3 regions of the Halomonas marinisediminis genome follow, and region 3 is predicted to be linked to each of the others. Evidence: predicted binding sites of a transcription regulator. Region 3 holds the regulator's gene; each other region holds the start of a gene.
What was found. The regulator FNR, encoded in region 3, switches genes on or off when oxygen is low (the NO sensors DNR and NnrR bind a similar motif). The targets are predictions, from matches to a motif close to TTGATNTANATCAA.

Region 1 (3,274 bases), on a different contig from region 3:
CACGACCCTCGGCATCGACGGTATAGCCCTCTTCCACCACCGGCCAGTCCCGGTAGATCAGCTCGCTCTCGTCGACGTCATCCTTCTCGCCGGCATGCAGCGGGAAGGCCAGCGGCCAGTCGCTGTCGTTCTTCACCGCTTCCATGAACTCATCGGTGATCAGCAGGCTGAGGTTGAACTGGCGCAGGCGGCCCGCCTCGCGCTTGGCCTCGATGAACTGGCGCACATCGGGATGGCCGACATCGAAGGTGCCCATCTGGGCGCCGCGGCGACCGCCGGCGGAGGCCACCGTGAAGCACATCTTGTCGTAGATATCCATGAACGCCAGGGGGCCGTTGGTGCCCGCCCCGGCGCCGAACACGAAGGCACCCTTGTGACGCAGGGTGGAGAAGTCATAGCCGATACCGCAGCCCGCCTTGAGGGTCATGCCGGCATCCACCACCGAGCCGAGGATATCGTGCATGGAGTCGCGGATGGTGCGCGATACCGTGCAGTTGATCAGGCTTACCGCCGGCTTGTAGGCCTCGGCACCGGCGTTGGACATGATGCGGCCGGCAGGAATGGCGCCATTCTCCAGCGCCCAGCGAAACTTCGGCAGCCAGGCATCGGCCTGTTTGCCTTCCACCGCGGCGAGTGCCCGGGCCACGCGGTCCCAGGTGGCGGCCACGTCCTGGTCCACGGGCTTGCCGTGACGGTCCTTGAGGCGGTACTTGGAGTCCCAGATATCACGGGACGGCCCCTGCAGGGGCACCTCGTTGGATGACTTCACTGCCTTGGTGGAAGTGCTCATTCGGATGGCTCCGGAAGAAATACGTTAATCGAAAAATGTCAGCTCGTGCGTCTTGCCAGTCGCTCCAGGCGGACCAGCAATTCGCCGAAGGGCCCCTGGGCCAAGCCCTCCTCGCGTCCGTCGAGCAGGTTCTTGACCATCAGGCCCAGTTCGGTGTCGCCCTCGATCAGCAGCCGGCGCTGGAAGAACAGCGCGTCGGGATCCTCTCGCCGGGTCGCCAGGCAGAGGAATTCTCGCCAGCCACCGCGAATGGTGGCCTCACCGGGCTCATGACACACCAGCAGGCGCTCGTTCTCCTGGGTGAGCGTCAACGACATGCCGATGTCCTCGATGGCCAGGGTGATACGGCGCCCCTCCAGGGCGTCGAACTCCCCCTCGGCCAGAGGCTCGGCGAAGGTGCGATTGAGCAACGGCTCCACCAGACGGCGCTTAATGCCGACCGGCACGCGCGGATCGATGGCGCGAATCAGTTGGGCGGGTGCGGGAGGATGCGGCAGGGCATGTAACGGTAAAGGCAACAACGGCAGGGACATGACAACTCTCCTGAAGGGGAACCATGCGACCAAGAGCCTGCCGGACTTGACGCTGATCTACTCCGAAATCCGAATCTCTCGTTGCGATCGGTCAAATCCGACAGGCCCCCAGGCCGCCGAACCGTTCATCCTAGGCCGCTGCTCCCGGGGCTGCACTGACATGCATCATGTCGGTGGCAGGCCTCATCCTTACCCGCGGCCAGACTACCATATATAGTCCATATCCGGTCAGCAAGCCCCATATCTGGTGAAACCTGAGGTGCATCATGACCTATTTTCATTTGACAGCCTGGCCCCGCGAAGTAGCGTCAGCTTCATCCAACTCGACGATAGATAAGATCCCAGACCCCGTGGCCCAGTTTCTCGCCGCGGGCCTCGAACTTGGTCAGCGGTCGAAACGCCGGACGTGGCACATAGGGTGAGATATCGGCATCGGCGGTATTGGCGAAGCCATCGGCGGCATCCATCACTTCGGCCATCCACTCGGCATAGGCTTCCCAGTCGGTGGCGAGGTGGAAGGTACCACCGGCCTTCAGCCGCGTACGTACCAGTTCGACAAAGGCGGGCTGAACGATGCGCCGCTTGTGGTGCTTCTTCTTGGGCCAGGGATCCGGGAAGAACAGCTGCACGGTATCCAGGCTCGCCTCGGGAAGGCACTGCTCCAGCACCGCCAGGGCATCCTCACGGTAGACACGCAGGTTGGTGAGGCCACGCTTGTCGACCTCGTCGAGCAGCTTGCCAACACCCGGCGCATGCACCTCGATACCGATGAAGTCGGTATCGGGATGAGTCTCGGCCTGCTCCACCAGCGAGGCCCCCATGCCGAAGCCGATCTCCACCACACGAGGGGCTTCGCGGCCGAACAGGACATCGAGGTCCTGGCGGCCGTCGGCCAGGGTCAGGCCGAGTCGCGGCCATACTTCCTCGAGCCCGCGGGTCTGGGCCTGGGTCATGCGCCCGGCGCGCAGGACATAGCTCTTGATGCCGCGGCGATGCAGCGGGGCATCCGCTCCCTCCGGGCCGGTCGTCTTGTCATCATGGTGGGGGTCGGTCATGGCGCGGGACTGCTCTCTGAACGGAATCTTCTGGGCGGATTTTCTGGGCTTGGATAAATCGGGGGCGCGTATTGTAGCGGCTAACTCTCGTCCGGGGTACGGTAGCGACCGATTCTATATGGATAACGAGGACTCCCCATGCAGGACAGGAGATGGTGGCTGACCGCGGTGCTCTCCGGCGCCCTGGTGGTGATCGCCGGCGCCTTCGCCGCCCACGCCCTGGAGGGGCAGCTGACCCCACGACTGTCGGCGGCCTTCGAGACCGGGGTGCGCTACCAGGCGTGGCATACCCTGGCACTGCTGGCGGTGCTTGCCTGGCGCAGCAGCGCTCGCCTGCCCGGACAACGGCTGGCCATGGGGCTATGGGCGGCCGGCATCGCGCTCTTCTCCGGCTCGCTCTACGCCATGGCACTCAGCGGTGTGACACGGCTGGGGATCATCACGCCGATCGGGGGCACCCTGATGATCGGTGGTTGGCTGGCATTGGCGGCCGCGATTCTGCGCGCACCGCCCCGTGGCTGAGGCCCATCAGTCACGATCCGGCAGGGCATAGGTGGCGGTGACCAGGGCCACCGGCTCCTCCTGGCCGGCGGAGAAGAGCTGAACCTCGCCCACCGCCAGGCGACGACCCAGCTTGAGGAGGCGAGCGGTGGCGATGATATCGCGATCGCCCCGTGGGCGGCGCAGGAAGCGACAATGCAGATCGCTGGTCACCGCCATGGGCTCGGGGCCGATCTCGGCGAGGATCGCCACATAGAGGCAGACGTCGGCCAGGCCCATCAGGGTAGGGCCGGAGACGCTGGCACCGGGACGCAGATGCTCGTCATCGATGGCCAGGCTCATGGTGGCCTTCATATGATCGACGGCCTCGATGGTGCCGATTCGCTGGGGAAAAA
Region 2 (3,274 bases), on a different contig from region 3:
ACCGGGATGCCGGTCCAGCGCGAGACCACCTCGGCGATCTCCTCCTCGGTGACGTTGGAACGCAACAGAGTATGCTTCGAGGTATCCGACTCGGCCTCGCTGAACTCGGCGATCTTCTTCTCGAGCTCGGGTATCACGCCGTACTGCAGCTCGGACATCCGCGCCAGATCCCCCTGCCGCTTGGCCTGTTCCAGATCGATGCGGGCACGGTCGAGCTCCTCCTTGAACTGTCCCGCTCCCTGGATGCTGGCCTTCTCGGCCTTCCACACCTCGTCGAGATCGGCGTACTCGCGCTCGAGCTCGCCAATCTGCTCCTCCAGCCCTTCGAGGCGCTTCTTCGAGGCCTCGTCGGTCTCCTTCTTGAGGTGCTCGCGCTCCATCTTCAGCTGAATCAGCCGACGGTCGAGACGGTCCATCTCCTCGGGCTTGGAGTCGAGCTCCATGCGGATGCGCGAGGATGCTTCATCAATCAGGTCGATCGCCTTGTCGGGTAATTTGCGATCGGTAATATAGCGAGTGGAGAGCTTGGCCGCGGCGATGATGGCACCATCCGTGATATCGACCTTATGGTGCACCTCATAGCGCTCCTTGAGCCCACGCAGGATCGCCACGGTGTCTTCCTCCGAGGGCTCATCCACCACCACCTTCTGGAAACGCCGCTCCAGCGCCGCATCCTTCTCAACGTACTGACGATACTCATCGAGGGTGGTGGCACCCACGCAGTGCAGCTCGCCGCGCGCCAGGGCCGGCTTGAGCATATTGCCGGCATCCATGGCCCCCTCGGCCTTGCCGGCCCCCACCATGGTGTGCAGCTCATCGATAAACAGGATGACCCGGCCCTCCTCCTGGGCGAGCTCCTTGAGCACCGACTTGAGACGCTCCTCGAACTCACCACGGAACTTGGCCCCGGCCAGCAACGCGCCCATATCCAGCGACAGCACGCGCTTGTCCTTGAGCCCTTCGGGCACCTCGCCATCGACGATGCGCTGGGCCAGCCCCTCGACGATGGCGGTCTTGCCGACCCCGGGCTCACCGATCAACACAGGGTTGTTCTTGGTGCGCCGCTGGAGTACCTGAATGGTGCGGCGGATCTCGTCGTCACGACCGATGACCGGGTCGATCTTGCCGCTTGCGGCCCGCTCGTTAAGGTCCAGGGTGTACTTTTCCAGCGCCTCGCGCTGATCCTCGGCATTGGGGTCGTCGACCCTCTCGCCACCGCGCACGCTATCGATCGCGGTCTCCAGCGCCTTGCGCGAGAGGCTGGCCTGGGTCAGCAGCTTGCTGACCGCGCCCCCCATCTCCAGCGCGGCGAGCAGCACCAGCTCGCTGGCGATGTACTGATCACCACGCTTCTGGGCCTCGCGATCGGTAAGATTGAACAGCTTGATCAGGTCGCGTGAGGGCTGCACCTCGCCGTCGAACTGGGCGACCCTGGGCAGGTCGTCGAGATGCCCAACCAACACATCGCGCAACCGGGCGGCATCGCCACCGGCCCTCTGAACCAGCGCCTTGGCACCGGTGTCGGTGGCGTCGAGCAGTGCCAGCAGCAGATGGCCGGGCTCGAGCTGGTTATGACCGTGCCCCACCGCCAGCGACTGTGCATCGGCCACGGCGTTCTGCAGCTTGGCGGTAAACTTGTCGAAACGCATATCACGTCCTCCATCGGGATGGCGAGGCGATCGGACGCCCCGCTTGACCCTGTGAATGTCTTGACATGATAAATGGCGTCAAGTCAGGCCGGTTTCAAGTCGGCCGTCGGGAGGAAGTGCATGACAAGTTGACGCGGATCAAGCGACAAGGGGTTGCGCGAGGCTGTTCCGGCGACAGGCCTTCGAGGGGGCGCTGTAAATACTTCCCTGTACGCTACCTCGGCCCTGCGGCGCTCTCGCGTCCCGCTCCGCTTGCAGGTCCGGTGCTGGCCATCCATGGCCAGCCCGTTCGGAGCAGTGCTCCTCACCCCTGGTCCTCGGCCCCCCCCTCTGCGACCTATCCCCGGCGCCTCTAGCTTAGTGCGTCTGCGATAGCCGCGGGTTTCCTTGAGCCTTGAAGCTTGTAGCTCGCTTCAGCGCAGCCAGATCACGCTGGCCATTCTTCCCGTGCTGCCATTGTCGCGACGGTGGGAGTAGAAGCGTGACTCGCAGGCGGTGCAGAAGTGGCCGCCGCTGATATGGGAGACGCCCAGACGCTCCAGACGCAAGCGCGCCAGGCGGTAGAGATCGGCCATGTAGTGGCCCAGGCGATAGGGGCTGGGGTCGAAGGCATCGGCGGCCTCGGGGTGCACGCCGACGAAGGCCTGATAGACCTCGGGTCCCACCTCGAACTGGGCATTGGAGATCGCCGGCCCCAGCCAGGCCAGCTGCTCCTCGGGCGGCACACCCAATGCCGCCACCGTGGCCTCCAGCACCCCGCCCGCCAGCCCACGCCAGCCGGCATGGGCCAACGCCACGCGCTCGCCGCGGCGGTCACAGAAGAAGACCGGCAGGCAGTCGGCAGTAAGGACCACACAGGCATGGTCACGATCGAAGGCGACCGCGGCATCGGCCTCCGGCGACTCGTCGGTATAGCCTTGCTGCACCCGCGCGCCGTGCACCTGATTGAGCCACAGCAGCGGTCGTTCGCCATCGACCTGCTTGTGCAGCAGGCGACGGCACAGCGCCACATGGGCGGGATTGTCACCCACGTGGTCGGCCGGGTTGAAGCAGGCAAAGTCCCCCTGGCTGGGACCGGTCTCGCGGGTGGTGACGAAGGCCCCCACGGAGGTGGGTGCCGGCCAGTCGGGCAGAACCAGGGTGGGCCGCAGGTCGGGGGCGTCGCTCATGACAGTATCCTCGGTGCCACAGGGGGTCAGCGCATCGTCTCGTGATCGTCACGCAGGTAGTCGAGCAACATCAGCAGGTCGTCAGGCAGGGCCGCCCGGAAGCTCATCGTCTCTCCACTGCCCGGATGCACGAAAGCCAGCCGGCGGGCGTGCAACGCCTGGCGCGGAAACTCGCGCAGAATCTCCTTGAGCGTATCCGAGGAGCCAGCGGGCAGCTTGAGACGACCACCGTAGACGGGATCGCCGACCAGCGGGTAGCGCAGGTGCGCCAGGTGTACGCGGATCTGGTGAGTACGCCCGGTCTCCAGCCGGCAGCGCACATGGGTGTGAGCACGGAAGCGCTCGACCACTCGGTAGTGGGTCACCGCCGGCTTGCCGGCGGCGGTCACCGCCTGGCGCTTGCGATCCTTGGCATGTCGGCCGATCGGCGCATTCACCGTACCGCCGGCGGTCATC
Region 3 (3,274 bases):
TTGACCTGGCGATTCTCAACCGTGAGCTGCGTCCGCGTTTCGGCTTCGAGCTACCCAACGCCACCGTGGATGTGGCCCAGCTGTGGCGGCGCCGACTGCGACGTCGGCACCCGGCAATCGATAACCTGCCGCGCTTCGAGAGTGCCGCCGAGCGCCTGGGAGTGCCGGTCATGGGGCGCAATACCGCCCTGGGGGATGCGGTGACCACCGCGCTGATGTTCCTGCGCCTGGAGCGCGCTGACGCCGCCGGGAGTTAGTCGGCACGAGTGGCGTCTGGCGTCGCCTGGCGCTGTCGCCGATGGTAGGATGGGCGCCTTTCCATTTTTGCCCGCACTGGCAGCGCCAAGACCTATGCAAGACGCCGTGACCTTCGACCCCCGCGAACGCGATAGCGCGCCCCTCACCCACTCCGGGCCAGCCTCGCCCCAGCAGCAGCCCGGTACCCAGGACAAGCGTGAATTCAACAAGCTGCAGAAGCGGCTGCGTCGCCTGGTAGGCAATGCCATCATCGACTACGGCATGATTCATGAGGGAGATCGGGTGATGGTGTGCCTGTCCGGTGGCAAGGACAGCTACACCCTGCTCGAGATCCTACGCAATCTGCAGCGCAACGCCCCGGTCGACTTCTCGCTGGTGGCGGTGAATCTCGATCAGAAGCAGCCCGGCTTTCCCGAGCATGTGCTGCCCGAGTACCTGGAGACTACCGGGGTCGACTATCATATCCTCGAGCGCGACACCTATTCGGTGGTCAAGGAGAAGACCCCGGAAGGCAAGACCACCTGTGCGCTCTGCTCGCGGCTGCGCCGCGGCTCCCTGTATGGGTTCGCCGAGCAGATCGGTGCCAACAAGATCGCCCTGGGGCACCACCGCGAGGATATCCTCGAGACCCTGTTCCTCAACATGTTCTTCGGCGGCAGCCTCAAGTCGATGCCGCCGAAGCTGCTGTCCGACGATGGCCGGAACATGGTGATTCGGCCGCTGGCCTATTGTCGGGAGGCGGACATTGCCGAGTTTGCTCGGCAGATGGCGTTTCCGATCATCCCCTGCAACCTGTGTGGCTCTCAGCCCAACCTGCAGCGTCAGGTGGTCAAGGAGATGCTGGCGGAGTGGGAGGCGAAGCATCCCGGGCGCCTGGAAAGCATGTTCAAGGCGGTGACCAATGTGGCGCCTTCACAGCTGGCCGACCGTGAGTTGTTTGACTTCGCCGGGCTGGAGGAGAAGCAGGCCAGGATGCAGGCCAGCCGGATCGATATCCAGCAAGAGCTATAAGCTTGAAGAGCGGCGCTCCGCGCCTGGAAGAGCCGGGCTTCGCCCGGAGCTGGAAGAGCACCTGCTTCGCTGGCTCAAGCTTGAAGAACAGGACTTGACGCCTTTGGCAGCGAAGTCATGCTGCTTTTCCAGCTTCCTGCTTTAGTGCGCCCCCTCCTCCTCGGCCAGACGGGTGAGCGCCGGCAGATCGAGGATATTCACCTCGCGCCCCGAGACGGCGACCAGGCCCTGGGTCTGGAAGCGGCCGAGGATACGGCTTACCGTCTCCACCGCCAGGCCCAGGTAGTTGCCGATATCGGCCCGCGCCATGGAGAGGCGGAAGCTGTAGGGCGAGTAGCCGCGGCGGCGGAAACGCTCGGAGAGGCTGGTGAAGAAGCTGGCCAGGCGCTGGTCGGCGGTCTTGCGCGAGAGCAGGCGCATCATGCGGCGGTCATCGCGCAGCTCCTTGCTCATGCTGCGGTAGAGTTGTCCGCGCAGCTCCGGCATCGACTCCGCGAGGTGGTCCAGGCGGTCGAAGGGAATCTCGCAGACGGTGGTGGTCTCCAGTGCCACCACTGTACCCGGGTAGCATTGTTCGTCGATGCCGTCGAGGCCCACCAGTTCGCTGGGGAGATAGAAGTTGGTCAGCTGGTCTTCGCCACTGCCCTCGGTGGTGACCTGCTTGAGGCTGCCGGAGCGAACCGCGAAGACGCTGGAGAAGGGGGTGTCCTGGCGGAATAGCGCCTCGCCCTTCTTGAGTGGTGCGCGACGCCGGATGATGGCGTCGAACTGGTCCATGTCGTCCACCTCGAGTGCCAGAGGCAGGCAGAGAGAGCTGAGACTGCACGTCTGACAGCGCGTCTCCTGTAGTACGGATCGCCGCCGACCGGTGAGAGTATCCGCCATGGCCCTTTCCTTCTTGATCGTGGTCATGGGCCCATTATGGAGCAAAGTGCAGGCAGGGCAAACTATGCGGGGCTCGGCGGCTAGGGGAGGGCGAGGGCCTCAAGGATGTCGGGCAGCCGCCAGTGTCCCTCGGCGGTCAGCGATACTCCCTCAATCGTCATCTCGATCAGTCCCTCCGCGTGGAGCCTCTCGAGGTGTGGGCTCGGCGGCAGGTCGGCAGGGTCGACGCCACGGCCACACAGCAGGGTCTCGCGTGTCGCGCGGTGGCGTCGTTCATCGGCCGTCAGGCGGGCGCCGCGTGCGGTTGGCAGTTGGCTGTTATCGAGTGCCGATTCGTATGCCGCCAGCGTACCGGCGTTACGAACCCAGAGGTCGCCGATACGGCTGGTGGCGTTCACGCCGAGCCCCAGCAGATCACCCGCTTGCCCCCGGGTAAAGCCAAGCGGACCATGCCCCAGAGTGCCGCTGGCCTGGGCCTGTGCCAGGGGGTCGTTGCGGCGCGTGTAGAGGCCCAGGCCGATATGGACATAGCCGGCGGCGTCGAGCCGGGCGCGAGCCACGGCCAGCAGCTGCCGGCGGGTCGAGGCGTCGGGTAGCCAGTCACGGTGGATGGCGCGCTGGGCAGGGTGGTGCTCCGGGCGATGCCGATAGCGGTAGAGGCGGATGCGTGCCGGGACCATGCCGATGACCTGCTCGAGGGTATCGACGAGCCCTTGAGGTGTCTGGAAGGGTAGCCCCAGCATCAGCGACATCGTCAGCTCCCGGAAGCCCAGGCGGTCGGCCTCGTCGACCAGCGACTCGGTCAGGGCCCTCGGCTGTAGGCGGTTGATGGCCTGTTGTACACGTGGATCCAGTTCCTGCACCCCCAGGTTCAGGCGGTTGAAGCCCAGCGCTTGCAGATGGCGCAGGGTCAGCATATCGGTCTCTCGTGGGTCGAGGTCGATGCTGAAGTCCCGCTCCCGGGCACCGGAGAGGCCGAGGCGGGCGTCCAGGCGATCGAAGAGGTCACTCATCTGGTCCAGGGAGAGAAAGGCCGGGGGGGCGCCACCCCAGTGCAGGCGAGATACCGGCGGCAGGCCGCTGAGCCGACGCCGAGCCAGTACCATTTCGCGGTCTAGGC

Region 1: a site for FNR is predicted at 1,479-1,492, ahead of ubiT (ubiquinone anaerobic biosynthesis accessory factor UbiT). Genes of this name have one in related genera too.
Region 2: a site for FNR is predicted at 1,778-1,791, ahead of clpB (ATP-dependent chaperone ClpB). Genes of this name have one in related genera too.

Annotation. Positions count from the first base shown of each region.
Region 1 is NZ_SLTR01000003.1:264,529-267,802, forward strand. It holds gene E0702_RS04480 (adenosylcobalamin-dependent ribonucleoside-diphosphate reductase) at 1-790, opposite strand, end outside; gene ubiT (ubiquinone anaerobic biosynthesis accessory factor UbiT) at 829-1,323, opposite strand; gene trmB (tRNA (guanosine(46)-N7)-methyltransferase TrmB) at 1,638-2,378, opposite strand; gene E0702_RS04495 (DUF423 domain-containing protein) at 2,517-2,900, shown strand; gene E0702_RS04500 (PaaI family thioesterase) at 2,907-3,274, opposite strand, start outside.
Region 2 is NZ_SLTR01000025.1:36,433-39,706, reverse strand. It holds gene clpB (ATP-dependent chaperone ClpB) at 1-1,649, opposite strand, end outside; gene pgeF (peptidoglycan editing factor PgeF) at 2,063-2,818, opposite strand; gene rluD (23S rRNA pseudouridine(1911/1915/1917) synthase RluD) at 2,845-3,274, opposite strand, start outside.
Region 3 is NZ_SLTR01000017.1:63,895-67,168, reverse strand. It holds gene E0702_RS12540 (3'-5' exonuclease) at 1-257, shown strand, start outside; gene ttcA (tRNA 2-thiocytidine(32) synthetase TtcA) at 352-1,269, shown strand; gene fnr (fumarate/nitrate reduction transcriptional regulator Fnr) at 1,411-2,154, opposite strand; gene E0702_RS12525 (radical SAM protein) at 2,235-3,274, opposite strand, start outside.